Regions from separate parts of the Bradyrhizobium zhanjiangense genome, predicted to be linked through region 2. Evidence: riboswitches for the same ligand, from Rfam matches in the RefSeq annotation. Region 2 holds a riboswitch; each other region holds the start of a gene.
The links. Region 2 has a riboswitch for S-adenosylmethionine ahead of metX (homoserine O-acetyltransferase MetX). Riboswitches for the same ligand answer to the same signal wherever they lie in the genome.
Positions count from the first base shown of each region.

Region 1 (10,121 bases), 3.7 Mb from region 2:
TGGCTCGTGACATCGGACTACTACATCAATATCGCGACACAAGTCGTGATTGCCGCCATCCTGGCGATGAGCCTCAACTTGCTGGTCGGGTTCGGCGGAATGATTTCGCTCGGCCACGCATCCTATCTCGGCGTCGCTGCGTATCTCACGATCTACCTCAGCACGCATGCCGGGCTGGGGTCGCTCGCCAGCGCGCTGATTGCGATTGCGACGACGACACTCCTCGCCATGCTGTTCGGCTACCTTGCGCTTCGGGCGTCCGGACTGGGCTTACTCATGATCACGCTGGCGCTCGGCCAGATCCTGTGGGGCATCGCCTATCGATGGGCGAGCCTCACCGGCGGTGACAATGGGCTTGGCGGCCCGGTCCGGCCACGGCCGTTCGGGATCGACCTGATGAATCCCACCGCGTTCTTCTATTTCACCCTGATCTTTCTGGTGTTGGCGGCGTGGTTGATCTCGCGCTTCGTCCAGTCGGGGCTCGGACAAAGCTTGCAAGGCGCACGCGATCAGCCGCGGCGCATGCGCGCGCTCGGCTACAATGTGTGGATGGTCCAGTGGCTGAGCTTTGTCTTCGCCGGATTCTGGGGCGCGATTGCCGGCATGCTCTACGCCTACTACCACCAGTTCGTCAGTCCGCAGGCGCTCCATTTGACGACGTCCGCCGAAACGCTGCTGATGGTCGTGGCCGGCGGGACCGGCACCCTGTTTGGTCCGGTGGTGGGCGCAGCCCTCGTCGTCATCCTCAAGAACGTCGTCAGCGCCTACATCACGCGCTGGCTGATGCTGCTTGGCGTCGTCTTCGTGGCGATCGTGCTGTTCATGCCGGAGGGCATCGTGCCCGGCCTGCGCCGGCTGCGCGCGGCGATGAAGATGCAGCCGGCCTCGTCCGCCAGGTCTGCCCTGCCCGTGACCGAGGAGCGGCCGACATGACCGCGCCCGCTTTGGAGGTGAAAGGACTTCATCGTTTCTTCGGCGGCCTGCCCGCCGTGCGTGAAGTCTCGATGCGCGTGCCGGTCGGCGAAAGGCGGCTGCTGCTCGGACCGAACGGTGCCGGCAAGACGACCCTCTTCAATCTCATCGCCGGCGATTTTCCGGCATCGCGTGGCGAAATCCGAATCTTCGGCGAGAACGTCACCGGAAAGACCGCGGACCAGCGCACCCATCTCGGGATGGCGCGCACCTACCAGATCATCACGCTCTTTCCCAAGAACACGCTGGTTCACAACGTCGTCATTTCGCTGCTGGGCCTGCTCAAGCTTCGCTTCAATCCGCTATCGGACATCAGGAAGCACAAGGCACTTTGGGGCGAGGCGCGGGCGATCCTGGCCCTCGTCGGCCTGGAGCATCTTGCCGAGAGAACGGTGGCGGATACCAGCTACGGCGAGAAGCGCCGGCTCGAGATCGCAATGGCGCTCGCCCAGAAGCCGAAACTGTTGCTACTGGACGAGCCGCTGGCAGGCCTCTCGGCGGATGAGCGCCGGGACGTCGAGCGCCTGCTGCAAACGATTCCGCGTGACGTGACGATCATCATGATCGAGCATGACATGGACGTCGCGCTCGCATTTGCCGATGTCATCACGGTGATGCAGCACGGCCAGATCGTCGTGGAAGGAAATCGCGCCGAGGTGGTCGCCGATCCGAAGACGCGGGAGGTGTATCTTGGGCACTGACGCGCTGGTGATCGGCGGGCTCAACGCATTCTACGGCGACAGCCACGTCTTGCATGATGTGTCCTTCACGGTGAAACAAGGGCAGGTTCTTGGCCTGCTCGGCCGCAACGGCGCCGGCAAGACCACCTGCATCAGCGCCATCGTCGGCCTGGTCCGCGCCAGGACTGCGCGCCTTGAGCTGTTCGGCCAATCGATCGCCGGCCTGTCGCCGGAGGCGATCTCGCTGAGCGGCATCGGTCTCGTTCCGCAGGGCCGGAGAATATTCCCCTCACTCACCGTCGTCGAAAATCTCACCGTCGCCGCGCGCCGCAGCCGCGCGGGTCATCGATCGGACTGGACGCTGAACGATGTCTACGAAGCTTTCCCACGGCTGGCGGAGCGGAAGCAGCAGCTCGCCGGCTCCCTGTCCGGCGGCGAACAACAGATGCTCGCGATCTCCCGTGCCTTGATGACCAATCCGCGGCTGATCCTGTTCGACGAACCGTCGGAGGGTCTGGCGCCGCAGATCGTCACGGAGGTCGCGACCGTTCTGAGGCGTCTTCGCGACAGCGGCCTCTCGATCGTTCTGGTCGAGCAGAACATCAAGCTTGCCCTTGAGATCGCCGACGACATCGTGGTCCTGAATACAGGTTATGTCGCGCATACGGGCGGGGCGGAAGCGCTTCGCGCCGATGGTGCGCGGATCCAGCAACTCCTTGGTGTATATTGAAAGGTCAAGCATGAGGTCGTCGATTTCCGTGCGCGATGGCGTTCTCGACATCGCGGAATCCGGAGCAGGGAAGACCGTTGTGCTCCTGCACTCGCTCCTTGCCGATCGCACCATCTTCGACCGGATCGTGCCGATGCTGGCGCGAACCCGGCGGGTGATCGTGCCCGATCTGCCCGGCTTCGGCGGCTCGTCACCCGCCGGGGCAACGATCGAGGGAATCGCGGACCGAATTTCGGGGCTGTTCGATGCCTTGGATCTCGGCACGGGTGCCGACGTCCTTGGCAATGGCTTCGGCGGCTTTGTCGCGAGCACCCTAGCGATCCGCCACGGCGGCAAGTTCGATCGCCTCGTGCTGGCCGACACCGGACTAACCTTCTCGCCTGAGGGCAAGCAGTCGTTCTATGCCATGGCCGAACGCGTTCGCCAGGCCGGCATGGGGGCCATCATCGATGTGGCGATGAAGCGGCTGTTTCCCGAAGACTACATCGCGGCGCACCCGGAAGTCTTCACCGAGCGGCGCAATGCCCTGCTCAAGACCAATCCGGAATTCTTCGCCGAGGCGTGTCTCGCGCTCGCCGCACTGGATCTGACGTCCGGCATTGCGACCATTCGCAATCCGACGCTGGTTGTGGTCGGCGAGCTCGACGCCGCAACGCCGCCCGAGATGGCGCGCGCCCTGGCCCGCGCGCTCCCAAAGGCCGAGCTGATCGAAATCCCCGGCTGTGGTCATGCGCCGATGGCGCAGGCGCCCGAGGCCTTCATCAAGACGATCTCGGGTTTCCTCGAATTGACCTGATCATGAAACCGCCGTCGTTCCAGTATCACCGTCCCCAAACGCGCGAGGAGCTCGGCGCACTGCTGACCAGCCTCGACAACGCCAAGATCCTGGCCGGCGGTCAGTCGCTGATGCCGATGCTGAACCTGCGCGTGATCGCGCCCGATCACCTGATCGACATCAACCGCATTCCGGAGCTGGCGGGTATTCGCGAAACGGCCGATGGAATCGAAATCGGCGCCATGACGCGTCAGGCCGATATTCTCTCCTCGCCGATCATCCGTGATCGCCTGCCGTTGCTTACTCGTGCGCTCGAGCATGTCGGCCACATCCAGACCCGATCACGCGGAACCATCGGGGGTAGCTGCTGCCATCTCGATCCATCTGCCGAGCAGCCGGCGATCTGCACCGCTCTCGATGCTGAATTCGTCGCGATCGGACCAAAGGGTCGCCGTGTGATCGCGGCCGCCGATTGGTTTCAGGGCATGTTGCAATCATCGCTCGACGATCAGGAATTTCTTGAGGCCGTGCGATTCAGACCTTGGGCCAAAGGCCACGGCTACGGCTTCGCCGAATACGCGCGCCGCCACGGTGACTTTGCGATCTCCGGTGCGGCTGCACTGCTCGAGGCCGACGGTGGCAGTCGGATCGCGCGAGCGGCGCTGCTGGTGTTCGGTGTCGAGGAGGCTCCACGGCGTCTTTACGAAGCTGAAGCGGCTCTCGTCGGCCAGATCGCCAGCGAGATCGCGCTCGCGCCGATCCTTGACGCGGCACGCGCGCTCGATCCGATGGAAGACGTTCAGGTGACGGCGGACTATCGCCGCCATCTCGCCGGCACCCTGCTCGGCCGCGCCTTGCGCGAGGCCTGCACCAGCCTGGAACAGCGCTCATGAGCGAACGACACCTGACCTTCACGCTCAACGGCGAGCGGCGCGAGGCCAGCGCCGAGACAAGGACGCACTTGGCCGACTTCCTGCGTCACGGCCTGGGGCTCACCGGAACACATGTCGGATGCGAACATGGCGTCTGCGGCGCCTGCACCGTCATCGTCGATGGTGCACCGGTGCGATCGTGCCTGATGCTGGCCGTCCAGATCGACGGCTGCACGGTCGAAACGGTCGAGGGCCTTGCCACGGGCGGCCAACTCTCCCCGCTGCAGCAGGCTTTTGCCGATCATCACGGATTGCAATGCGGGTTCTGTACGCCGGGTATGCTGATGACGCTCGAAGCTTTTCTGCGCGTCACGCCCTCTCCGACCCAACAGGACGTCAGGATAGCGATCTCCGGCAACACGTGCCGCTGTACCGGCTACCAGGGAATCGTCGAAGCGGCCCTGACAGCCGCCGCAGCAAAGGGTAGCCGCCCATGAGCGCGCGTTATTTCGGAGCTGCGGTCACCCGCGTCGAGGATCCCCGCCTGCTGACAGGACGCGGACGCTATGTCGACGACTCGGAATTCCCGGGCATGCTGCATGCCGCGTTCGTCCGGGCGAGTGTGGCCCACGGCCGCATCCGGAGCGTCGACACGGGCGAAGCGAGCGGCATGCCGGGCGTCGTGGCGATTTACACGATGGCGGATTTCGCAGGTATTGCGCAGGGCCAGATGCCGCCGATGGCCCCGCACCCGCTCCTGCCGACACCGATTACTTATCACCCGTTGGCTGTCGAGGAAGTGCGTCACGTCGGCGAAGCCATCGCGATCGTGCTGGCCGACGACCGGGCAAGGGCAGAAGATGCCGCGGCCGCCGTGTCGCTCGACATCGAGGAATTGCCGGCCGTTGCCGACGCCGTCCTTGCCTCGAAGGCGGGAGCGCCCAGAGCCGACAGCAAGCGGCCGAGCAACATCGCGGCCACCATGAAGGCCGGCTTCTCCGATTGCGGCGCGGTGTTTGCGAAGGCCGACCATGTCCTCACCGAACGCTTCGATATTCATCGCGGCGGCTGCCATTCTATGGAATGCCGCGGCGTGGTTGCCAGCGTCGATCCGCATTCAGACGTGCTGACGCTCTCTACGTCCTCGCAATCGCCCTACATGGTGCGGCGACACCTTGCGACCTATCTCAACCGCGATGAGAGCCAGATCCACATCATGACGCCGGATGTTGGCGGCGGCTTCGGCCCCAAGGCCAATGTCTATCCGGAGGAGTTCGCTGTTGCGCTCGCCGCGCTCAAGACCGCGCGGCCGGTCAAATGGATCGAGGACCGCCAGGAGCACTTCGTCGCCACGACGCAGCAGCGCGGACAGGTCTGGACGCTCGATGTCGCCTTCGACCATGACGGGCGCATGCGCGCGATCCGGGGCCATTGCGTTCACGACAACGGCGCCTACGCGCCCTACGGCCTCATTCTGCCGGCAACAGCCCTCGCCAGCTTTCCGGGCCCATACGCGCTTGAGGCGCTCGACCTTACAATTGACGTCGTGTTAACCAACTTGGTGCCGACGTCACCGGTACGTGGCGCATGCCGTCCAAACGCCGCGTTTTTGCTTGAACGCCTCGCCGACCGTATCGCGCGCCACCTCGGCATCGACCGACAGGAAGTGCGCCGGCGCAGCTTCGTTCGCGCCGACCAGATGCCTTACTCTACTGGCATGAAGGCGCGTGATGGCTCACCGATCTCCTATGACAGCGGCGACTACATCGCCGCTCTGGATCTCGTACTCCATAAAATCGACGCTTCCGGCTTCCAAGCCCGCCGCGCGGCAGCCGCGAAGCGCGGCAAGCTGCTTGGTCTTGGTATCGCATCCTGCGTCGAGGATACCGGCCTCGGTCCGTTTGAAGGAGCTTCGGTTCGGGTCACGCCGGCGGGAAAGGTCGTTGTCAGCACCGGTGCATCAAGCCAGGGCCAAGGTCACCGCACGGCGCTTGCGCAGATCGCCGCCGACGCGCTCGGCGTCGACCTGAATGACGTCAGGGTCGAGACCGCCGACACGTCGAAATTCCCGCTGGGCATGTCCACCATTGCAAGCCGGATCGCAGTAACAGCCGGCTCTTCGGTTGAACTGGCGTCACAGAAGGTGCGAGCCAAGGCCATCGCCTTTGCCTCCCACAAGCTGGAAGTCGGAGAGCAGGATCTTGAACTCGAAGGCGGCGCTGTACGCGTCAAAGGGGTCCCGGGATTGAATGTCAGCCTGTCGGAAATCTCACGAACGCTGGCCGGGAATGTCGGAATGAGCCTGCCCGGCGCCATGGAACCCGACCTTGCTGCGACTGCCTATTTCAACTCCACCGCCCTGACATTTGCCTATGGCGCTAACGCCTGCGAGGTCGAGATCGACCCTGAGACCGGTGATGTGCGGGTTGTTCGCTACGTTGTGGTTCACGACTGCGGCAAGTTGATCAATCCGCTGATTGTCGACGGCCAAATTCGTGGCGGGGTGGTGCACGGGATAGGCAACGCGCTGTTTGAACGGATGATCTATGACGAAGCCGGTCAGCCTCTGACGACCACTTACGCCGATTACCTGCTACCTTTGGCCTCCGAGATGCCGCCGATTGAGATCCATCACATGGAGACACCGTCTCCGCGCAACCCGATCGGCGTCAAAGGCGCCGGCGAGGGCGGCACAATTCCAGCCGCGGCCTGCGTGATCTCGGCCGTCGAGAATGCGCTGGGATCAAATGCGCCGTTCATCCACCTTCACCCGATTTCGCCGCAACAGGTGATGAAATGGTTAGAGCTGAGCGGATCGGCGGCGCAGGCCTGATTGCCAATCAGGCCATCACCCGACCTGATCACCAGCGAACATAGCACTTTGCACCGGAAGTCGCCGATCCCGCTGTCCGGCGCGATTCCGAAGCATCTTACTAGCCCGACAAGCCAGCCAGATCTTCACCGCCGTTTCGCAGCAATGCATTCGTCCCCGCGCCAGTGTCGAGTGCGCTCTATGGCTATGCAGAAAGGAAGAAAGTCGCCGCAGTCGACACAAGAGTGCCAACCGCTTCCCTGCACTTCTCAAAGCTGACGAGACGATCGCCGGTAAGCTCATTCATGTAGACCCGCCGGTTCACCTCTATCATTATCGATTGGACCCTCGTGTCGGCACCGTAGTGTTTCGCCGGAATGAGCGCGCCCGCAAATGGTCTGTCAACAGCAACGGTGAACCCGAGCTTCCCTGCAGCGTCTGCAACTGCTCCAGCCAGTCCATGCGCGGTGTGGAGAGAATCCGTGCCAATGCAGATTTCAGGTCTCTGCGGGTCCTGGTCAGGCTCGTGCGGTAGCGGACGATCAGCGAAACTGTGGCAATCGATAATGAGGCAACGGTCTTCACGGCGGAGCACCTTGTCAATGGCCGAAGTGAGTAACTCATGATGCGGCCAATACCAGCGGGTCATGACACGCTCACGTTCAGCCACCGAAACTGTGGCCCGCAGCCGGCTCCCGGTGCTGGTTGCGCCATAGATCGCGCCCATGCCGCGGCCTGCCATCGGCTCGTCTGCATCCTTGGGAAAGCGTTCCACGTCGCATACCAGCCGGCTCACTGGAAACACAACTCGCTCCGCTTCATGAAGCGTAGGTGGGAACAGCTCGGCGGTGAAGGCGTCCGTCATTCGCAGCAACTCTGTTTCGAGCTCCAACTCGCTGACGGAAAGTTGCGCACGCTCGTCGGCCGGTATCAGGCGAGAACTGTGAGGAATGTGCAGTACAGCGATCTTTGTCGCATCCATACCGTTTCCGGTTTCGATGCTTTGCCGCACGGTCATCGTCAGTTCTCCCCGATCCGGATGGCCCATGGCGCGTCGGGCTCGTTGATCCGGCCAATTTGGTGCGCGTTGCGGACCAGCCGTTCGGCTTCATGCAAGGTCACGGTCCTGTTGTTCATCCTGATCGCGATCCGGCCTCGGGCAAGACCGCTGGCGAGAGCGTTATAGAGCAGGCGCTGGACAAAGCCCGATGATGAACAGCCGGTTTCAGCGATTATCATGCTGCGGATTGGCATGATGCGGTCCACGCGGACAATGGCTGGAGCGGGAAGAGAAGACGCGGCCAGTCCGATGATGACACCGCGCCGCGTTGGCGGAGCGGAATACAGATTTGGAGGTGGGATAGACATGTTGCCCCCTGAGCTTCGCCGGAGGCTTGTACTGCTTGGATTGCCACTGGATGGCCCCATCCCACAAGTGTGGATACCACCTTACCGCAGCGGGCAGGTTGGTGAAGGTACCAGCCTTCGTCTTGATGTACCTTGTACATAGGAGACGAACGAGGGGCGTTCAAGTGGCGCCCCCGATCTGCTCTCGCGTCCAGAGGTCCATCGACTTCGAAATCACTACCGACCCCTCAACTGAAGCCCGCCTGACGTGCTCCGTCCGCTCTGTACGCTGTAGTGCGCCACAACACTCCGTTCGCCTGAGCGAGGTGGAATCCAGACACTGATCCCGCTTAAGTGGAGGTCAGAACTCGGGTCAACGCTCGGACTCAGGACAAGCAGCCACGCCAAGACTACGCCTAACCGCGCAACAGCGCCCGATTGCACTACTCCCACTCAATCATTTCGAACGACGTTTCGCCGTTGATTTACAAGAACAAACCTTCAAATCTGACGGACAAATGCCGACGGTATACCCGTCGCAAATTTTTGGTCTTGAATTCACAGGAAAATTTGGCTGGCTCTGACAGGTTGTACCTTCAGCAAGTATCGGAATCAATCGTGGCATTAGACAGGCCTCAAACTCGGAACGGTCTGCTATTGTGCTCTCCTCGACTTGTAGCAGATACCGTCATCGGTCAAATCGGACCGGCCTTAGTGTCAGGTTTGCGCCCACAGCGGCCACTCCTAACAACTTAGCTGTGCACGCTCCGGAGCATGTGTGGAGTCGAATGCCGAAAACGTTCTGACGGAGGCGCCTTTCCTGCGCTGCTAATCTGCAGCAAAGCCAGAGGTCACAAACGCCAAGAAAAATTGGGAGAGTGAAGGGACGATTACCTGGCACAAGGTTCGTCATAATGGCATTGGACTGGACCCGCTGCGGCCGAGCCAGCGCTGGGTCGGGAACAGCTGCAATTGCCAGCGTCGCGCTGCCGCGCCCCACACGCCGCTCGGCATGAACAGCATGATCAGGATGGCGAGCGTGCCGAGCACGACCAGATAGAGACTGCCAAACTGGGCGAGATAGGTGACGAGCCCCCAAAGCAGGAGCACGCCGACCATCGGACCTTCGATGGTGCGCACCCCGCCAATCACGACGATGAAGATGACATAGGCGGTCCAGTCGGTGACGCTGAAGGCTGCATCAGGCGAAATACGCGCCTTCTGCAAATAAACCACGGCGCCGACCATGCCCGTGGCGAACGCGACCGCGATCCACAGCACGTGGCGAGTCCGCGCGGTGCGGACGCCGACGCTGCGCGCCGCCGCTGCGTTGTCACGGCTTGCGGCCAGCGCAAGGCCGTGGTGCGAGCGCATGAAGGCGTAGATGCCGAGCGTGACCAGCACGGCGAGCAGCAGCGCCAGCCAGTAAACCAGCACGTCACGCGCGGCCGCCGGGCGCAGGCCAAGCAGCGCCTGCACAGTCTTCAGCCCGACCATCTGGGACAGTTCGCCCGGCGATATCGACATCCCGGTGCCGCCGCCGAGCGACTTGAACTGGGCGCAGATCAGCCGCAGCGCCTCGGCGGCGACCCAGCTGCCGATCGCGAAATATGGTCCTTCCAGCCGAAACAGCAGCGGCCCGAGCATCGCCGCGACCAGCGCCGCGAACAGTCCGGCCAGCGGGATCGCCGCAACCGGATCGAGCCCGGCCATCACGATGCCGGCAAACAGCGCATAGGCGCCGAGCCCGACAAATGCCTGCTGCCCGACCGATACCTGTCCGCCCCACCCGGCCAGCACGTTCCAGAGCTGCGCCAAGGTGAGCATGGTGAAGACGAAGATCAGATCCTGGATCAGGTTGCGCGAGGCGATCGCGGGCAGCGCGGCCAGCGCCACGATCAGTGCGATGCCGGCCATGGCCGCGACGCGCGAC
Region 1 is NZ_CP022221.1:5,054,855-5,064,975, reverse strand. Features, by position in the region: gene XH85_RS24235 (branched-chain amino acid ABC transporter permease) at 1-933, shown strand, start outside; gene XH85_RS24230 (ABC transporter ATP-binding protein) at 930-1,673, shown strand; gene XH85_RS24225 (ABC transporter ATP-binding protein) at 1,663-2,382, shown strand; gene XH85_RS24220 (alpha/beta fold hydrolase) at 2,393-3,178, shown strand; gene XH85_RS24215 (FAD binding domain-containing protein) at 3,181-4,050, shown strand; gene XH85_RS24210 ((2Fe-2S)-binding protein) at 4,047-4,526, shown strand; gene XH85_RS24205 (xanthine dehydrogenase family protein molybdopterin-binding subunit) at 4,523-6,862, shown strand; gene XH85_RS24200 (N-formylglutamate amidohydrolase) at 7,047-7,859, opposite strand; gene XH85_RS24195 (hypothetical protein) at 7,862-8,107, opposite strand; SAM-I-IV-variant riboswitch at 8,236-8,343, opposite strand; gene XH85_RS24190 (branched-chain amino acid ABC transporter permease) at 9,098-10,121, opposite strand, start outside.
Region 1: it holds a riboswitch for S-adenosylmethionine, as region 2 does, so the genes downstream of both, XH85_RS24195 (hypothetical protein) here and metX (homoserine O-acetyltransferase MetX) in region 2, are expected to answer to the same signal.

Region 2 (10,121 bases):
CGGCCGATGACCGGGTCGAGCTTGCCGTCGCGCGCCGCCTGGGTCAGGTCGCGGGCATATTTCTTGAGCGCGTCATAGGCGTTCTCGGCGGTCGCGGAGTCCGCGGTGCGACCCTTGCGCAGCGCCTCGATCGCCGCATTGAGATTTTGCGGGGTGACACCGCCCTTGTTGAGGATCGTGCCGGCCTCGCTGGACTTCTCCAGCGCAAGACCGAGCAGCAGCCGCTCGACCGTGACAAAGCTGTCGCCAGCCTTCTCGCCGGCCTTTTCGGCGGCATCAAAAGTGCGGGCGAGCTCGGGCGCCAGATAGATCTGACCGGCGCCGCCGCCGGAGACCTTCGGCACTTTGTTCAGGGCGTCCTCGGTCGCCTTCAGGATCGCACGGGAATTGCCGCCGGCTCGGTCGATCAGACCGGAAGCCAGCCCCTCAGTGTCGTCCAGCAGGACCTTCAGCATGTGCAGGGTGGAGAACTGCTGGTGCCCCTCGCGCATCGCAAGCGACTGCGCGGACTGGATGAAGCCCCTGGAGCGTTCGGTGTATTTCTCGATATTCATGTCTTTTCTATCCCTCGGCCTGCCCCTGGGGCCCTCTAAGGCACCCCAAATGGCATCTTCACTGGGTTTCCGATTACCGCATTGACGTTTCTCAACCGGTAACGGGTCTCTTTTGCCGGCGTGGCCGCCGGCCTGAGGCAAATGTGGGAAGCGGGTTGCGGATGCGAAAGAGGCGAGTTCACAATTTCGTGCGCTCATGGGCCGCTTGGCGCGGGCCCGTCGAATCCCCTAAGTAGCGGCATGACAGCCAGCCGCACCGCCGAGATTACCGGCCTCTACCGCTACCCGATCAAAGGCCTGACCCCGGAACGCCTGACCCGCGTCACCTTGCGGGGCGGCCAGACCCTGCCCGCCGACCGCCGCTACGCCATCGAGAACGGGCCGAGCGGGTTCGACCCGGAGGCGCCGCAGTGGAAGCCGAAAATCCAGTTTCTGATGCTGGCGCGCAATGAGCGGCTGGCCTCCCTCGAGAGCCGGTTCGAGGACGCGACCAACCGCCTGACCATTCGCAAGGACGGCCAGATCGTCGCCAGCGGCGATCTCGAGACCGCTACCGGCCGCGCCGCCATCGAGAGCTATTTCAACGAGAACTTTCAGCCGGAGCTGAAGGGACCGCCGAAGGTCCTGTCCGGCCGCGACCACAGCTTTTCCGACGTCGCCCGCAAGGTCGTATCCATCATCAATCTCGACAGCGTCCGCGCCATCGAGACCATGCTGGGCGGCGCCGCAGTCCACCCCCTGCGCTTCCGCGCCAATCTCTACCTGAAGGGCTGGCCGGCCTGGTCGGAGCTCGACCTCGTCGGTCAGACGCTTGCGATCGGTGACGCCCGGCTGAAGGTGGTCAAGCGCATCGTCCGCTGCCCGGCCACCAATGTCGACCCCGTCACCGCAAAGCGCGATCTCGAAATCCCGCCCACGCTCTCGCGCAATCTCGGCCACATGGACTGCGGCATCTATGCCGAGGTGATCGAAGGCGGCGAGATCGGCGTCGGCGATGCGGTCGCGGTGGAAGAGCCGAAGCTGGTGTGACGAGGCACCGCTGCCGTAGCAACCATTAAACGCCGAGGAGTTTTTCAGTCCACGGCGTTCCGCGTTGCACGACGGTGTTGGCATAGATGAGCAGCTTGCGCGCGCATGCGATGAGAGCGGCATTGTGAGCCTTTCCGGCCGCAGTCAGGCGGGCATAGAGGGCCATGACGGCCTTGTTCCAGCGGAAGGCCGCAGGCAGGGCTGCCGCAAACAGAGAGCGACGCAGGCGAGCGCGGCCGCCGGCGATACGGCGTTGGCCCTTGTACTGCCCGCTATCGTTGTCGAAGGGAGCCAGCCCGGCAAGGGCTGCGACTTCCTCCCGGCTGACACGGCCGAGTTCAGGCATGCGGACCAGGAGGGCCAGTGCCGTGCGCTCACCGATCCCGGGAATGCTCATCACGAGGTCAAGGCGGACAGCGAGATCGTGGTGAGCGCGTAGTTGCTTGGCGAGGTGACGGATTTGGGAGAGCCGCCTTGCCTTCAACCGGGCAATGTCATCCAGCACGATGCGGCGTAGCCGAGGCTTCTCGAGATGCTCGAGCCGGGTCTTGAAGCGCTTGATGTCGTCCTCGATCTGCTCGAGGAAGGTGAGCTGCTCGGCGAGCTCCGCCAAGCGCGGATCCGGCGCACTCCTCACCTCTTCGAGCGATGCCGCGCAGGCAGCAATCAGCGCGGCATCCAGCGTATCGTTCTTGGCGCGACGCAATCGGGAGCGGCCGAACGCCTTGACCTGGATCGGCTGCAGCACCAGCACGATGACGCCGGCCGCACGCAAATGCTCCACTACCCCACGCTCGTAACCGCCGGTCGCTTCGATCCCGACTCGCTTGACGCCAGCTTTGGTCAGCAGCTGCACCAGCTTCCGCCAACCGGGAAGGTCGTTGGCGACCTCCCAACCCTCGTCTCGACCATGAACTACAATGTCGAGCTTCGCCTTGGACGTATCGATTCCCGCTGTCGTCGTGCTAGTCTGTGCCATCTTCGTCGACCCTGCCTTGTGAAGCGAACCTGATTGTTCCGGCAACCATCCGGGTCCGATGAAGGTGCTGGCGCGATCCTGCTACGGGGCAGCCACAAACTGCTCAGGGTGGGCGCGATCCGATCGCCAGCGGCCTGCCGCGGGTTGCAGCCGCGGCAGGCCATTCCTCACGGAACACGCCGACAATATCTGATTGCGCTATTACAAGGGTGGGCAAAGCGAAGCGTGCCCACCGTTCCTGCTAGCGAACGCTGACGCACCGCCGGTGGGCACGGCGCTCTTGCGCCTTTGCCCACCCTACGGCTCCGTCGTTAATTCGGCATCACATACGCATAGATCCGACCGCGCGAGACCGGCGCCTCGCGGACGCGGTTGCCGTCGTTGCCGGAGATCATGATCGGATTTCCCTTTGCATCGACGCCGGTGATGATGCCGACATGGCCGCCCCGGCCGCCGCGCGACATCACCGCGATGGCGCCGACCTGCGGACCGGAGACGCGCGTGCCGTAGCGCGCGAACGAGCTCGCCATGTCGGAGCCGGTGCCCTGATGCCCGGTGTGCTGCAGCACCATGTTCATGAAACGCGCGCACCACAGGCTGCCGCGTCCGGTCGGATTGCCGCCGAGATAGCGGCGCGCCTCGGACACGAGGCCCGATCCGCCGCCGAAGCCGCCGTTGCTCATCGCGTTGTTGGCCATGCCGCCGCTATTGGCGTTCGGATCATAGCTCGCCTGGGTGTTGGCGAATCCACTCGCCTGCAACTGCGCTGCGCTGCGCTCGAAGCGCGAGCTGCGTGCATGGTGGCGGTAGTGATAATGTCTGGCGTGATGCACGTAAACGTGCCGCTCTGCGCTATGACGATGATGCGGCCGCGCTGAGGCCGGAGAAACGAGCACGGCGACCGCCGCGAAGAAAAGCGCCAGCGCGACAACACAACGCGACAGGCGATACGCAAACAACTCAAACATTCTTCATCCTTGATTAACACCCCCACTTCCCATCGGCCCGTGCGGCGGCCGACATCCGAAAGGCCGTTAAGCCGTCCCATGTGGCGAGAAAAAGACGCCGCGTCGGCGAATAGCTGCGATGATTTTGCGTCAATACTCATCTGATGCTGCCGCATTGCGGACAACAGCATTAACTGCGATCCTCCAAATGCGGCTTGAACAGAGGGAAACGGTTAATGCCCCACGCCACGACCAAGGATGACGTCCGCATCTATTTCGAGGAGGCGGGCCAGGGATCGCCGATCATTTTTCTGCACGAGTTTGCGGCTGACTACACCAATTGGGAGCCGCAGATGCGCTACTTCTCGCGCGGTCATCGCTGCATCACTTACTCTGCGCGCGGCTACACGCCCTCGGACGTGCCCGATGGCGAGGTCTATACCTACACGCATTTCTACACCGATGCGCTCGCGGTGCTCGATCATCTCGGGATCGAGCGCGCGCATCTCGTCGGCCTGTCGATGGGTGCCTACTCGTCGCTCCAGATCGGGCTCAACGCGCCGCAGCGCGCATTGTCGATGACGCTGGCCGGCGTCGGCTCGGGCTCGGAGATCGAGAATCTCGATGCCTGGCGCAAGCAGTGCCGCGCCAATGCCGAGCAGTTCGAGACATCTGGCTCCGCGGAAGTCGCAAAGGTCACGCGCGAGGCGCCGAGCCGGATTCCCTTCCTGGTGAAGGACCCGCGCGGCCACGCCGATTTCTACGCCGCGCTGGCGCGGCACGACGCCAGCGGCTCGGCGCGCACGATGCGCGGCTTCCAGGGCGGCCGTCCCTCGATCTACACGATGACGGACGCGATCAAGCGCGCCTCAACGCCGGCGCTGATCATCTGCGGCGACGAGGACGACCCGTGCGTCGGCCCGAGCCTGTTCTTGAAGAAGCACCTTCCGGCGGCCGGGCTCGCGATGTTTCCGAAGTCGGGCCACGTACTCAATCTCGAAGAACCCGCGCTGTTCAACGAGAGCGTGGAGCGGTTCGTCACGCTGGTGGAAGCGGGCCGCTGGCCGGTACGCGATGCGAGGTCCCTGGCGGCGGGTTAGCGATGGCATTGCCGCATACTCCGTCATTGCGAGCGAAGCGAAGCAATCCAGGGTCTTTCCGCGGAAGGATTCTGGATTGCTTCGCTGCGCTCGCAATGACGAAAAGCTACTTTCCTTGCCCGCGGCTCAGCAAGAACACGCCCTGCTCGCCGAACATGTTCCACACCCACCACGGCAGGTTCAGCGGCACCGGGCGGCCGTAGAGATCGAGCGCGACCGAACGCTCCATCTTGACGTTGATCTTGTCGCAGAGCTCGACGAAATCCTTGATGGTGCAGAAGTGGATGTTGGCGGTGTCGTACCAGGTCGCCGGCAGGTTCTCGGTGCGCGGCATGTGGCCGCCGATCAGGAGCTGGAGCCGCATCTTCCAGAAGCCGAAATTCGGGAACGAGACGATGGCGCGGCGGCCGATGCGCAGCAGGTTCTCCAGCACCACACGCGGCTGCCGCGTCGCTTGCAGCGTCTGCGACAGGATCACGTAATCGAAGGCATCGTCGGGATAGTTGACGAGGTCGGTGTCGGCGTCACCCTGCACCACCGCAAGCCCCTTGGCGACGCAGCGATTGACGCCCTCGCGCGACAGCTCGATGCCACGGCCGTCGATGCCGCGCGTTTCCAGCAGCTGGAGCAGATCGCCCTCGCCGCAGCCGACGTCGAGCACCTTCGAGCCCGGCTTGACCATCTCGGCCACGAGCAGATGGTCGGCACGAAACTGACCGGACGGCCCGGCCGCAACGCCGTTCAACGGCAGCACTTCCTGTACGGACATTCTAGCCACCTTTGCCGTCGAGACCGCGTGCCTTGCCTGCCGATTGCAGGAAGGCACGCGAGATGTCGAAGAATTCGGGCACGTCGAGCAGGAAGGCGTCGTGACCGCGATCGGTCTCGATCTCGGCGAACGACACCCGAGCACTCGACGCATTCAGCGCGTGCACCAGGGCGCGCGATTCCGAGGTCGGAAACAGCCAGTCGCTGGTGAAGGAGACCACGCAGAAGCGGGTCTTGATGCCCGCAAACGCCTTCGCCAGCACGCCACCATGATCGGCGGCGATGTCGAAATAATCCATCGCGCGTGTCAGATACAGATACGAGTTGGCGTCGAAGCGCTCGACGAAGGACGAGCCCTGGTAGCGCAGATAGGACTCGACCTGGAAGTCGGCATCGAACGAGAAGGTCGGCAGCTCACGGTCCTGCATGCGGCGGCCGAATTTTCGGTGCAGCGCGGCGTCGGAGAGATAGGTGATGTGCGCCGCCATGCGCGCCACCGCGAGCCCGCGATGCGGATGGATGCCGCGGTCGGCATAGCCACCATTGTGCCAGTCGGGATCGGCCATCACGGCCTGGCGGCCGAGCTCGTGGAAGGCGATGTTCTGCGCCGAGTGCCGCGTCGAGCAAGCAATCGCCAGTGCGGAGTACACGCGAGCAGGATAGGCCGCGGTCCATTGCAGCACCTGCATGCCACCCATCGACCCGCCAACGACCGCGAACAGCGTGTCGATGCCGAGCCGGTCGATCAGCATCGCCTGCGCGCGCACCATGTCGGGAATGGTGATGACGGGGAAATCGAGGCCCCAGACCTTGCCCGTGGCGGGATTGATCGACGCCGGCCCCGTCGAGCCCATGCAGCCGCCGATCACGTTGGAGCAGATGATGAAGTAGTGCTTGGGATCAATGGGTCGACCGGGGCCGACCAGCGTCTCCCACCAGCCGGGCTTGCCGGTGACGGGATGCACATTGGCGACATGCTGGTCGCCGGTCAGCGCATGGCAGATCAGAACGGCGTTGGAGCGATCGGCGTTCAATTCGCCATAGGTCTGGTAGGCGATCTGGAACGGCGACAGATCGATGCCGCAATCGAGCCGCAGCGGCTGATCGGCGCCGAAACGCATAACCTGCGAACTCGGATGATCGACCTCGTGTGACCGATCATCGGTGCTGATCGCAGGACTCGGTATCGACTTGACGCTACCCATTTTGACCATCGACCTCGTTTGCGATCGGACTTCAGAGCGCAGTGACATCAGGCCATGAAAAACCCGGCCTGAACGATAGGTTCGGCCGGGATCGGAAGCGTCCCCGGCCTGTTTAGCGAGTTTTTTAACGTGGCTGCAAGCCGGCCGGCTCAAATGACCACGGAACAGGCAAAAACTACCGTCTGGGGCGGTTTTCGTCAAGTCGCGGCCCGGGTCAACCGGATTTGCCTCCGAGCGGTCGATCGAAAAGGCCGTCATTTCTCTTTGCTTTCGCTGCCTATCCTGCCTAATCAGGATAGACCGCAGCTGACCGCTTTTGCGGATCGGCACCTCTCAACAGCCCTTTGTCAGTCATGTCCCAACGTCCGCCCGCGCCACCATCGCTTCAGGAATTGCGCAAGGAGATCGACGCGATCGACGAGGGCATGCATCGCCTCCTGATGCAGCGCGGCGACATCATCGACCGCCTGATCCAGGTGAAGCAGACCCAGGAAGTCGGCTCGGCGTTCCGCCCCGCGCGCGAGGCTTCCATGATGCGCGAGATCGTGCAGCGTCATCGCGGCATCCTGCCGCTCGACACGGTCGAGAGCATCTGGCGCGTCATCATCTCGACCTTCACCTATGTGCAGGCGCCGTTCTCCGTGCATGCCGACATCTCGGTGAGCGAGCCGGCGATGCGCGATTCCGCGCGCTTTCATTTCGGCTTCACCGTGCCTTACGTCGCGCATTTCAGCGCGCAGGCCGCGGTGGAGGCGGTGGCGAAATCCAAGGGCGACCTGGCGCTGGTCTCGGCGACCTCGAGCCGCACGCCGTGGTGGCTGGAGTTGGAAGCCGACGGCGCGCCCAAGATCATCGCGCGGATGCCGTTCGTCGAGCGCGCCGACCATCCGGCCGCACTGCCGGTGTTCGCGATCTCGCGCGTCGCCGACAGCGCCCTGGTGACGGAGGTCGAGACCTTCAGCGTCCGCGTCTCCGGGTGGAACGCCGAGGTCGCGCGCGCGCTGTCGCCGCTTGCCGAGATCGTGGCAGTGCCCGATACCGCCTTCGACGGCGCGGCATTGCTGGTCTCGGTCACGAGCGCGACCAGCATCGACAAAATCAAGGCTGCCCTGATCGAGGCGGGGGCCTCGGTGCGCTCCACGGCCCTCGTCGGCAGCCACGCAACGCGCTATACGGTGCCCCCGACCGGGCCAAAATCGTAGATCGCGAACCGCCTGAAGCCACTTTCGGAGTTGAAGATGTCCCGCCCCGTGCCGAATCCCGGCATTCTCGACATTGCGCCCTACACGCCCGGCAAGAGCCCGGTGGCGGAGCCGGGCCGCAAGGTGTTCAAGCTCTCGGCAAACGAGACGCCGTTCGGACCCTCGCCCAAGGCGATCGAGGCGTTCAAGCACGTGGCGGATCACCTGGAAGACTATCCGGAAGGCACCTCGCGCGTGCTGCGCGAGGCGATTGGCCGTTCCTTCGGTCTTGACCCCAACCGCATCATCTGCGGCGCCGGGTCGGACGAGATCCTCAATCTGCTCGCGCACACCTATCTCAGCCAGGGCGACGAGGCGATCTCCACCACCCACGGCTTCCTGGTCTACCCGATCGCGACCATGGCGAACGGGGCCAAGAACGTGGTCGCGCCCGAAACCAACTTCACCGCCGACGTCGACGCCATCCTCAAGGCCGTGACACCGCGGACAAAACTGATCTGGCTCGCCAATCCCAACAACCCGACCGGCACCTATCTGCCGTTCGACGAGGTCAAGCGCCTGCGCGCCGGCCTGCCGTCGCACGTGTTGCTGGTGCTGGATGCCGCCTATTGCGACTACGTCTCGCGCAACGATTACGAGATGGGGATCGAGCTCGTCGCCACCACCGAGAACACCGTGGTGACGCATACCTTCTCCAAGATCCACGGCTTGGCCGCGCTGCGCATCGGCTGGATGTTCGGGCCCGAGCACATCATCGACGCGGTCAACCGCATCCGCGGTCCCTTCAACGTGTCGACGCCGGCAATGTATGCCGCAGTCGCCGCGATCGAGGATACCGCGCACCAGGCGATGTCGAAGCAGTTCACCGAGACCTGGCGCAATCGGCTGACAGAAGAGATCGGCAAGCTCGGGCTGAAGGTGACGCCGAGCGTCGCCAATTTCGTGCTGATCCACTTCCCTTCCGACAGGGGCAAGACCGCGGACGATGCCGACGCTTACCTCACCAAACGGGGCCTGGTGCTGCGCGCGCTGAAGAACTACGGCCTGCCGCATGCGCTGCGCATGACCATCGGTACCGAGGAGGCCAACCGCCTCGTGATCGAGGCCCTGCGCGACTTCATGGCCGGCAAATGAGTGCGCAGGCGCACTTCCAGCGCGTCGCGCTGATCGGCTTCGGGCTGATCGGCGGCTCGATCGCGCGTGCGGCGAAGCTCCAGGGCTTAGCTGGCGAGATCGTCACCACCGCGCGCTCGGAGAAGACGCGCGCGCGGGTCGCCGAGCTCGGCATCGTCGACCACATCGTGGCGACCAATGTGGAAGCAGTGAAGGATGCCGATCTCGTCATCCTCTGCATTCCCGTCGGCGCCTGCGGCGAGGTGGCGCGGGAGATCGCCGCGCATCTCAAGCCGGGCGCGATCATCTCCGACGTCGGCTCGGTCAAGGGCGCGGTGGTCAGGGACATGGCCCCGCATCTGCCGCAGGGCGTGCATTTCGTGCCGGCGCATCCGGTCGCAGGCACCGAGCATTCGGGTCCGGATTCCGGCTTCGCCGAGCTCTTCATCAACCGCTGGTGCATCCTGACGCCGCCGGAAGGCGTCGATGCGGCTGCCACCGATCGCCTGCGCGCCTTCTGGGCGGCGATGGGCGCCAAGGTCGAGGTGATGACGCCGGATCATCATGATCTCGTGCTCGCGATCACCAGTCACCTGCCGCATCTGATCGCCTACACCATAGTCGGCACCGCCGACGAGCTGGCGCAGGTGACGGAATCCGAGGTGATCAAATTCTCTGCCGGCGGTTTTCGCGATTTCACCCGTATCGCGGCGTCCGACCCGACGATGTGGCGCGACGTCTTCCTCGCCAACAAGGAAGCCGTGCTGGAGATGCTCGGCACCTTCACCGAGGATCTCGCCAAGCTCACCCGCGCGATCCGCCGCGGCGACGGCGAGGCGCTGTTCGACCACTTCACCCGCACCCGCGCCATCCGCCGCGGCATCGTCGAGATAGGCCAGGATTCGGCCGCGCCGGATTTCGGCCGGCCCCATGCGGCGCTGAAGAAGCCGTAGCGAAACTGCTCATTCTTCGTCATTGCGAGCGTAGCGAAGCAATCCAGGATACCTCCGCAGAGACAGTCTGGATTGCTTCGCTGCGCTCGCAATGACGGTGTGGAGAGCTCTCCGCCCTTAATACAGCGGCGGGATCTGGCCGACCTTGACTGGGCCGAGCAGCACGGCGCCGTCGACGAATTTGAGCGGGAAGCTTCTCGCCTTCTTGCCTTCCAGCGTGCTCTCGGTGCCGATCGAATTGATGCCGGCGGCAACGCCGGCATTGGCGTTC
Region 2 is NZ_CP022221.1:1,358,399-1,368,519, reverse strand. Features, by position in the region: gene clpB (ATP-dependent chaperone ClpB) at 1-554, opposite strand, end outside; gene XH85_RS06500 (MOSC domain-containing protein) at 795-1,583, shown strand; gene XH85_RS06495 (IS110 family RNA-guided transposase) at 1,609-2,562, opposite strand; gene XH85_RS06490 (TIGR02594 family protein) at 2,874-3,530, opposite strand; gene XH85_RS06485 (alpha/beta fold hydrolase) at 3,746-4,609, shown strand; gene metW (methionine biosynthesis protein MetW) at 4,716-5,378, opposite strand; gene metX (homoserine O-acetyltransferase MetX) at 5,380-6,582, opposite strand; SAM riboswitch at 6,674-6,753, opposite strand; gene XH85_RS06470 (chorismate mutase) at 6,936-7,784, shown strand; gene hisC (histidinol-phosphate transaminase) at 7,821-8,918, shown strand; gene XH85_RS06460 (prephenate/arogenate dehydrogenase family protein) at 8,915-9,850, shown strand; gene XH85_RS06455 (DUF2125 domain-containing protein) at 9,968-10,121, opposite strand, start outside.

Region 3 (10,121 bases), 1.6 Mb from region 2:
GATCGCGAAAAATCCCTACATGCTGATCGTGCCCTGCCATCGGGTGCTGGAGGCCGGCAACTATACCGACCGGCTCTCGCCTTACGGCGGCGTGATCTCCAAGCGGCGGCTTCTGGCGCTCGAGGGCGCTCATCCCGTCGCCAGCAAGACGCTGTTCGAAGTGCTGCTGCCCGTTGCCCCGCCGCGTGCCCCCACCTAGATAAGGCGGCATGGACGCGACCACGCTGCTGACGACACGCTCGATGACCGTCTCTGAGTTTCGCTGCGATGCGGGACCGGACGACACGCCGTTTGCCGAATGCCGCACCGGCCATTCCATCGCCTATGTCCGTTCGGGCAGCTTTGGTTGCCATTGCCGCGCCGGCTTCTTCGAACTGGTGGCAGGCTCGATGCTGGTCGGCGCCCCCGGCGAGGAATACACCTGCACGCATGAGCACGTGTCCGGCGACGTCTGTCTGGGCTTCTTCCTCAGTGAGGACCTGGTCGACGCTCTTGGTGGACGTCGCGAGGTCTGGCAGATCGGCGCGACGCCCCCGCTGCCCGAGCTGATGGTGTTCGGTGAACTCGCCCAGACGGCGGCAGATGGCAACAGCGACATTGGCCTCGACGAAATCGGTCACATCCTGGCCGGCCGCTTTATCGATGTCGCCTCGGGCAAGGCGCGCAAGCAGACACCACCGACCGCGCGCGACCGACGGCGCGCGGTGGAAGCTGCGTTGTGGATCGACGACAATTCGCAATCCGAAGTCGGCCTGGAACAGGCCGCGCGGCAAGTGGGCCTTAGCCCATTCCATTTCCTCCGACTGTTCTCGAGCGTGCTCGGTGTCACCCCGCATCAATATCTGGTGCGCTCGCGCTTGCGACATGCGGCGCGGCTACTCACTGATGAAGACATCGCGGTCACCGACATCGCTTATGACGTCGGCTTTGGCGACCTCTCCAACTTCGTCCGCACCTTCCACCGAGCCGCGGGCGTGTCTCCGACCAAGTTCCGTCAGGCCTCGAAGGGGGAACGCAGCATTTTTGGGGAACGCCTCGTCCTCAACTGAGACAGGCCCGGCATCGCAGGTAACCGTCTGTTGACCAGACAGGCGCGACGCGCTGGCGCCCGCGGCACATCGCGCTGTACTACAACCGAAGGGCGAATCAACGCCCCGTCAATGCGGCGAGCCGGCAGATGGACAGTCCCTCGGGTAACGTGATTGCGGCCACGCTGATCGCGCTTGCCGTGGGGCTCGCCTTCATCGCGGGCTGCGCCCTCTATTACGGCCGCCAGATCAACTCGCGCAAGATTCCGATGCAGTGGGGCCCCGATGGAGAGCCAACCTGGTTTGCACCACGCCTCATCGGGCTCTGGTCCAGCTTTGGAGTCACGGCGATCCTGTCCGCGTTCCTGCTCGTCCTCGCCCTCCATAAACCGCACAAGCTCACGGCATTGATCGTCGCAACGGTTAGTGTGATCGGAGCCAACATGTGGGTCCAGCTGTATCACCTAAAGCGGGTGATCCGGTGGCAGGCGGAGACGCCGGCGACCTAACCGGCCACCGAGCGCAAGATTTTCCAAGAGCGTCCCACCTCCCCTCGACTAGCTTCGGCTCCGGCGCGCGCCAGTTGCGGCGCGCTTTGCAAATGGAGACGAATATGTACGACCACATCGGATTGCGCGTTGCCGACCTCGACGCTGCCACGCGCTTCTACACCGCGGTGCTGGCGCCGCTCGGCCATGTCCTGTGCTCGAGCGGCGACGGCTATGCCGGCTTCGGGCCGAAGGGCGAGCCGGCGCTGTGGCTGCACCTGAACAAGGGACGCAAGGCCGACGGCGCCCACATCGCGTTCCGTGCCAAGGACCATGACGCGGTGAAGGCGTTCCACAGCGAAGGCCTGAAGAACGGCGGTCGCGACAATGGCGGCGCCGGCCCGCGCAAGGACTACAGCCCGACCTATTATGCGGCGTTCTTGATCGACCCTGATGGCAACAATGTCGAGGCGGTTTGCGTGTGAGCTTTAGCCGCTTACGAGACTTCGTAGGGTGGGCAAAGCGAAAGCGTGCCCACTAACTGCTCGCGACAATGCCGACAAACGGTGGGCACGGCGCTATGCGCCTTTGCCCACCCTACCAATACTGTCTCCGCGGAAAGACTCTGGGTTGCTTCGCTACGCTTGCAATGACGGTGTTTGTGGCGATCACCTATTGAATCAAGGACACCTCCATGGCCTCCATCCACAATGACATTCCCCTTCCCGCCTCCGCGCACGATGTCTGGGACGCGGTGCGCGATTTCGGCGCGCTGCATCAGCGGCTGGTGCCGGGCTTCGTCACCGCCTGCACCCTCGACGGTGACGCGCGCATCGTCACCTTCGCCAATGGCTCGGTGGCACGCGAGGTGCTGGTCGATTGCGACGACGCGCGACAGCGGCTGGTCTACGCCATCAGCAACGAGCGGCTGAAGCACTACAGCGCCTCGGTGCAGGTGATTGCCGATGGTGAGAAACGGTGTCGCCTGGTCTGGATCATCGACATGCTGCCGAACGAGCTTGCGCCTTATGTTCAGGGGCAGACCGGCGAAGCCGTGACCGCCTTGCACAGAGCGTTTCCGCCCGCGGCGGCCTGATCATCCTATGTGAGTTTTCTCACGGAGGCCTCCGTTCATCGGCCGTAACCATGGCGACGTGCGCCCGGTTGCCTCCGCTCTCCCGGCGGAGCCACGCACGCGAGGAGCATGCCATGAGAGGTGCGGACAAGGTGACCTGTCAGGCGGCCGCCGTGCTGCTGTTGTTGTCGATCGCGAGCTCGCCGGCGAAGGCGCAGTTCGCAGGTTTTGGCGGCGGCGGTGCCGGCGGCGAGGACATGATGACCCAGATGGCCCCGATGCTGGAAATGATGAAGGCAAAGATGGGCAAGCGCCGCTTTGCCATGCTGATGCAGACCATGGGCCCGATGATGAGCCGCATGATGGAGAATGGCGGCGGCGGGGTCGGCGGGATGATGGGCGGCGGTTTCGGTGCGCCGAACTACGGCGGTTACATCCCGATGGGTGGAGGCGGCTATATGCCGACCGGGCTCGGCGGCATGGGCGGCGGCGACATCATGGGCGTGGTCGGTGGCGGCGACATGATGGCGATGATCCCGCAATTGATGCGGCTCGCCAACACCGGCGGCGGTGGCGGCCATCGCCGCCATAGGCATCGCTAAAGCATGATCCGGAAAAGTGCGCAGCGGTTTTCCGAAAAGATCATGCTCAAACAACAACCTAAAGCGCGATGACGATTCATCCTAATCTCATCGCGCTTTAGTCGGCAGCACCTGACAGAGCTGGCCTGATCGCAGATTTCGTCTGGCGCGGTCCCCAGCGGGTCAGCACCACACTGGAGCACGACAGCAGGCCGAGCACGACCATCGAGCTCGCGGCCAGCCAGAAGAAGCTCTGCGCGGTGGCGTCGTGGGTCGACAGCCACCAGCCGACGGCTGCGATGTAGATCAGCCGCGCGGTCTGCGCCAGCACCGGCCCGATCACCTTCGCGGCGCCTTGCGAGGAGAAATACATCGTCGTTGCAAGGCCGAAGAAAGCGTAGAACGGTCCGACCGTTGACAGATATTGATGGCTCGCTGCGCGCACGGCGACGCTGTCGGTGAAGATATTGACCCAGAGATCGGGGAACATCGCAACGAAGCATGCCGGCGCGCCGACCGCCACGAAAGCGGCAGCACTGGCGATCCAGGCGATGCGCCGGGCGCGCGCGATGCGACCCGCGCCGATCGCCATCCCTACCATTGGCACACAGGCAATGCCGAACGAGAACGCGATCGAGGTCAGCAAAAATTCCAACCGCGCGCCGATGCCGTAGCCGGCGAGGATCGCAGTGCCGAACTTCGCCAGCATGTGGGTGAAGATCGAGATCGTCAGCACCGATTGCAGCGGCGAGAAGCAGGCGATGGCGCCGACCTTCAGGATGTCGAAAAACATCGCCCATTGGATGCGCAAGCCGCGCAGCCTCGGCGCGATGCGGGCCCGGCCGGAAAACAGGTACCAACCCATGATACAGATATTCATGGAGTAAGCGATCAGCGCGCCGGCCGCGACGCCGCGCATGCCGAGCTGCGGCACCGGTCCGAGCCCGAGGCCCAGGGTACCGCCGAGTACGACCTGCCAGGCCGCCGAATTGAGGATCAACAGCGACGGCAGCTTCATGTTGCCGGTGCCGCGCAGGACGCCGGCCATGGTGTTGAGCAGCCAGGGCAGCACCGCGCCGCCAAAAAACACCTGCGTGTAGGCGATTGCGTGGGTCAGCACATTGCCGCGGCCGCCGAGCAATTCCAGCAGGGGCGGCCCGAAGATCAGCATGCCCAGCATGAAGACGAGACCGAAGCTGATGCCGATCAGCATCGCGTGTACGGCGAGCGTTCCGGCGCGCTCGCGATCTCCGGCGCCGAGAGCGCGCGCGATGGCGGAGGCCACCGCGCCGCCCATGGCGCCGCCCGACATCGTCATGGTTAGGATCACGGTCGGAAACACCAGCGCCATCGCGGCCAGCGCCTCGACACCGAGCCGGCCGACATAGGAGGTCTCGGCGATGACCACGCACATGCCGGCCGATAACCCGATCACGTTCGGCCAGGCGAGCCCGAGCAGCGTGCGCAGGATCGGGCCATCGGTCAGCGCGCTTCTGACCGGCCGCGGAGGCGGCGGCAGCGGGCGCTCCTGTGCATCGACCGGGATTTCGGCGATGTCGGACATGTCCTCTCCCGGGCACAAGCGCCAATTGCGGCGCGGCAATGAACAGGTGTGCGAATAAATCAATTCGCGCGCAGGGCGCGGCAGGGGCTTGTTAGCACGCTGCGCGCCGATTCCCCCTGCGTCAGGTGCAGGAGTGCCCTGCGGCAGCGGCTTTCCTTCTCCCTCTCCCCGTTCTTACGGGGAGAGGGCTGGGGTGAGGGGCTGCTGCGGCAAAGGCAGTGACAGTTGGACTCGTGGAGACCCCCTCACCCGGAATTTGCTTTCGCAGATTCCGCCTCTCCCCGCAGGCGGGAGAGGCGAAGTGGTGGCGGCCCGCTCGCCTATTCAATCGTCCACACCAGCGGCGGGCGACCGCTCTTCGCGGTGCGCATGTGCACGCCTATGTTTCGTCCGCATCCCGCAGCCAGCCCTTGGAACAACCCCTCCAGCACCTTGGTGCAGGCGGGGTGATAGTCGGTGACATCATCCATCAGCTTCCAGCTCTGCTGGCTTGTTTCGAACGCGCCTTCTGATTGCACCGTTTCGGACGCATCGTCCTGCGCGGCGAACAGCGCGTTCAGGAACGATGCGAATTCGCGCGCACCGCCGCGGCTCATCGCCAACGCCGCCGCGACCTCGTCGAAATACTGCATGCCGATCAGCTTGCCGGTGAGGTGCAGCAGATAGCCGGCATCTTCCGGACCGAACACCTGCACCATCACCGGCGCGGCGGTGCGGACATATTCCATCGCGTAGTTGCGATAGGCTTTTTCCAGCCGCGGTTTCGGCCAGCTCGCAACCGGCAAAGCCGGCGCGGTCTTCGCATCGAACGTAGGGGCCTCCAGATGCCGCGCGAACACCAGGCGCTGGTCGAGCTCGAGTGGGTGGTCGTATTGATGGTAATAGCCTTCGAGACCGTCCTGGCCATCGACGCTCTGCTTGGTGCAGACGAAGCCTAAGCGGAGATCGCCGAGCGCGACGCCGTTGTTGGCGTGCCAGCCGCGCAGCATCGCGCGGCTGACCTCGCCGGGCACGCCGCAGATCGCGGTGCCCTTCCAGATCCAGCGCGGCGGCGGATAGCGGATCCAGGCTTTGCGGTCGCTCTCATACATGTATTCGACATGCACGCCGCCGATCCAGTTGGAGAGATAGTGATATTGCGCAGCAGCCACCGCCGGCGGCAGATGACGCAGGCCGAGCTTTTCCAGGCCCGGCAGGAAGCGCTCCTGCTGCTGGCGGCGGAACACGCGGAAGACGAATTCTGCGGCATCCGCCGTGCCGCGCCGCGTGACAACAGTGAGGATCAGGCCCGTGAAGTAGGCGTGATAGAGATCCGCGACCGCGCGCCAGCGTTTCCATTGGGCTTCCTGCGCTGTGTCTGATGCGGCGGTCATGTTCGCTCCCGATCGTTGTTTCGATCGAGTGTGTCACTGCGCCCGGTGTCAGGCAACATGACGCGCATGCAGGCCGCCCTGCACGGCGGCCCGTCAATTCCGCATCACGAATTTTGCGCGGCCTTGGCAGCGCGCTCGCGCTCGACGCGTTCCGTCACGTCGCGCGCCATCGCCACCGATCCCTGCACCGCTCCAGCGGCATCGCGCACCAGCGCGAAGGTCATCTCGATGTAGAGCTTGCGTCCGCTCTTGTGCAACGCGCGTGTCAGCGTCGGACGCCCTGCAAGCTTCATCGTGCCGCTGGAAAGCGCAGCCTCGAAACCCTTCCAGTGCGCGGCGCGCAGATGCTCGGGAATGATCAGATCGAGATTTTGACCCAGCGCTTCCCCGGCGGAGAAGCCGAACAGGGCGGTCGATGCCCGATTCCAACGCGTGATCGTGCCGGAGCGATCCGAATAGATCAGCGCGTCCGCGACGTCTTCGATGATGTTTGCGTCGAGTTCGGATTGATCGGTCATGCCAACACCTTGTAGCCCGGATGGAGCGCAGCGTAATCCGGGATTGGTGCCACAAGCGAGAGAACTCCCGGATTACGCTTGCGCTCCATCCGGGCTACAGGATCGGGCTACACCCGAAAATGCTTCGATAGTTTGAGGCCCTGCGCCTGGTAGTTGGAGCCGATGCGCTGGCCGTACATGGCGTCGGGGCGTGCCAGCATCTTCTCGTAGACGAGGCGGCCGACGATCTGGCCGTGTTCGAGAATGAACGGCACTTCGCGCGAGCGCACCTCCAGCACGGCGCGCGCGCCTTGCCCGCCGGCACCGGCATAGCCGAAACCGGGATCGAAAAATCCGGCATAGTGCACGCGGAATTCGCCGACCAGGGGATCGAACGGCACCATCTCGGCGGCGTAGTCGGGCGGGACCTGCACAGCTTCCTTGGAGGCGAGGATGTAGAACTCTCCGGGATCGAGGATCAGGCTGCCGTCGGGACGGGCCGAGATCGGCTCCCAAAAATCTTCCACTGCATAGCCGGAGCGGCGATCGACGTCGACGACGCCGGTGTGGCGCTTGGCGCGGTAACCGACGAAGCCGTTCGCTTTCTCACCCGACAGGTCGACGGAGACGGCGACGCCGCCGGAGAGATCGGCATCGTCGATGTCGACCAGGCGCTCGGTGGCATGCAGCGCATCGAGCTCGTCGGCATTGAGGATGGCGTCGCCGGTGCGGAAGCGCACCTGCGACAGGCGTGAGCCCTCGCGCACCAGCACCGGAAACGTCTTCGGACTGATCTCGGCATAGAGCGGGCCGTGATAGCCGGCGCCGATCATGTCGAAGCGTCGGGTACCATCGGCGATCACGCGGGTGAAGACGTCGAGCCGGCCGGTCGAGCTCTTGGGGTTCGCGGCCGCGACGATCTCCGGCGGCAGCGCGAGGCTTTCCAGCAGCGGCACGATGTAGACGCAATTGGTCTCCAGCACCGCGCCGTCAGCCAGGCTGAACTCGTGCAGCTTCAATTCGTCGATGCGCTCGGCGACGGTGGCGCCGGGACCGGGCAGGAAGCTGGCGCGGACGCGATAGGCGATGTCGCCGAGGCGCAAATCGAGGCTCGCCGGCTGGATCTGGCTCTCGACGAAGTCGTACGCGGGCAGGATGAGCCCCGCCTCCGCCATCGCCGCGATCATGCGGTCGGGCAGGATACCATTGGCGTCGGCAGCGACCGTGAACGTCAACCGGGGATCCTCAGCAAGGGGCAACGCATCCCGATATACGGGAAATACTAGCCTTTTACGGCTATCCGATGGACGCCTTGACGGAAAGGGCATTGCGGAATATGAGCATCACTTATCCCGTGGTGATTTGAGCCGGCCGGCTTGCAGCCACGTTAAATAAGTCGCTAAACAGGCCGGGGACCTCTGTGATCCCGGCCCGTGGAGATATCCAGGCCGGTTTTTTTGTGACCGTTCTCGTTCGACGGTCATGTCGGAGGGTCTTATGTCGAAGTCGCCTGCCACCTACCGTCCCGAAACCCGCCTGGTCCATTCCGGGACCCTGCGCTCGCAATATGGCGAGACGTCGGAGGCGCTGTTCCTGACGCAAGGGTATGTCTACAACAGCGCCGAGGAGTGCGAGGCGCGGTTCAAGGGCGAGGATCCCGGCTTCATCTATTCGCGCTACTCCAATCCGACCATCGCGATGTTCGAGCGCCGCATGATCGAGCTCGAAGGCGCCGAGGCGGCCCGCTCGGCGGCAACCGGCATGGCGGCGGTGACGACCGCGATCCTGGCGCCGCTGAAGGCGGGCGACCATGTGGTGGCTTCGCGGGCGCTGTTCGGCTCATGTCTCTATGTGGTGCAGGATTTGCTGCCGCGCTACGGCATCGAGACCACGCTGGTCGACGGGCTCGATCTCGACCAGTGGCAGCGGGCGCTCAAGCCCAACACCAAGACGTTCTTCCTGGAGAGTCCGACCAACCCGACGTTGGATGTGCTCGACATCCCCGGCATTGCCGAGATCGCGCACAAGGGCGGCGCGCGGCTCGTGGTCGACAACGTGTTCGCAACGCCGATCTGGCAGAGCCCGCTCGCGCTCGGGGCCGACGTCGTGGTCTATTCGGCGACCAAGCACATCGACGGCCAGGGCCGGTGTCTGGGCGGCATCATCCTGTCCTCGGAAGCCTTCATCGCCGAGCACATCCACAATTTCATGCGCCAGACCGGCCCGTCGATCTCGCCGTTCAACGCCTGGGTCCTGCTCAAGGGCCTTGAGACATTGGGCGTTCGCGTGCGCGCGCAGACCGACACCGCGGCGTGCATTGCCGAGGTGCTGGCCAGCCATCCGAAGATTTCGCGGCTGGTCTATCCCGGCCGCGCCGATCATCCGCAGGCAGCCCTGGTGAAGAAGCAGATGCGCGGCGGCTCGACGCTGGTCGGCTTCGAGGTCAAGGGCGGCAAGCAGGCCGCGTTCCGCGTGCTAAATGAATTGAAGCTGGCGAAGATCTCCAACAATCTCGGCGATGCCAAGAGTCTCGTCACGCATCCGGCGACCACGACGCATCAGCGTTTGAAGCCGGAAGACCGCGCCGCGCTCGGCATCAGCGAGGGCTTCATCCGCTTCTCCGCCGGGCTCGAGCATGCGGACGATCTGATCGAGGATCTCACCGCGGCGCTGGAGAAGGCGTGAGCGAGCCAAAGGCTCGGACTCGTAGGGTGGGCAAAGCGAAGCGTGCCCACCATTCACGATCACACTGCCGATAGATGGTGGGCACGGCGCGCGAAGAGCGCGCCTTTGCCCACCCTACGGCATTTATACCTACATCGGCCGATACGCGCGCACGTCGGCCGGCACGTTCACACCCAGCTTGATCTGGCCGACGGAGTGGATGATGTCGTCGCCGAGGAGCTGGGCGAAGCAGGCATAGCCCCAATCGTTCATGTGCAGACCGTCGGCGATGACGAAGCCCTCGACCGGGATCGCCTGCTTCTCGTGCCACTCGCGCATCACCTCGAAGCGCGGGAAGATGCCGACGTGACGGAGCTCGGCGACCTTGCCGAGCAGCTTCACCATCTTGCCGGCGCTCTCGGCGCGCTGGTTGACCGCCGGCGAATATTGCGGATCGACCAGCACGATGTCGGCGCCGCCCGCAGCCTGGATGCGGGAGATGCCGTCCTCGACCATCTTTGCGGTCTCGCCGGGATCGAGGTTGCGCAGCACGGCGTTGGTGCCGACCTGCCAGATCACCATATCCGGATGCACGTCGATCACCTGCGTCTGAAGGCGCTTCATCATCTCGGGCGCATCCTCGCCACCAACGCCGGCATTGACGACGGTGATGTCGGCAGTCGGATAATGCCGGCGCAGCTGTGCGGCGAGGCGGTTCGGATAATTGAACTCCGGCGAACTCGCACCGAATCCTGCTGTCGAAGACGAGCCGAACGCGACGATGACGACGGGCTGGCCGGCGACGAGCTTGCTTGCGACATGCGGCAGCGTGCCCATCGCCTTCGAGCCGC
Region 3 is NZ_CP022221.1:9,136,972-9,147,092, forward strand. Features, by position in the region: gene XH85_RS43670 (methylated-DNA--[protein]-cysteine S-methyltransferase) at 1-199, shown strand, start outside; gene XH85_RS43675 (helix-turn-helix transcriptional regulator) at 210-1,049, shown strand; gene XH85_RS43680 (SdpI family protein) at 1,178-1,537, shown strand; gene XH85_RS43685 (VOC family protein) at 1,642-2,001, shown strand; gene XH85_RS43690 (SRPBCC family protein) at 2,211-2,612, shown strand; gene XH85_RS43695 (hypothetical protein) at 2,726-3,193, shown strand; gene XH85_RS43700 (MATE family efflux transporter) at 3,291-4,736, opposite strand; gene XH85_RS43705 (hypothetical protein) at 5,057-6,109, opposite strand; gene XH85_RS43710 (PAS domain-containing protein) at 6,214-6,627, opposite strand; gene XH85_RS43715 (2'-deoxycytidine 5'-triphosphate deaminase) at 6,735-7,841, opposite strand; SAM riboswitch at 7,951-8,030, shown strand; gene XH85_RS43720 (O-succinylhomoserine sulfhydrylase) at 8,104-9,291, shown strand; gene XH85_RS43725 (SGNH/GDSL hydrolase family protein) at 9,421-10,121, opposite strand, start outside.
Region 3: it holds a riboswitch for S-adenosylmethionine, as region 2 does, so the genes downstream of both, XH85_RS43720 (O-succinylhomoserine sulfhydrylase) here and metX (homoserine O-acetyltransferase MetX) in region 2, are expected to answer to the same signal.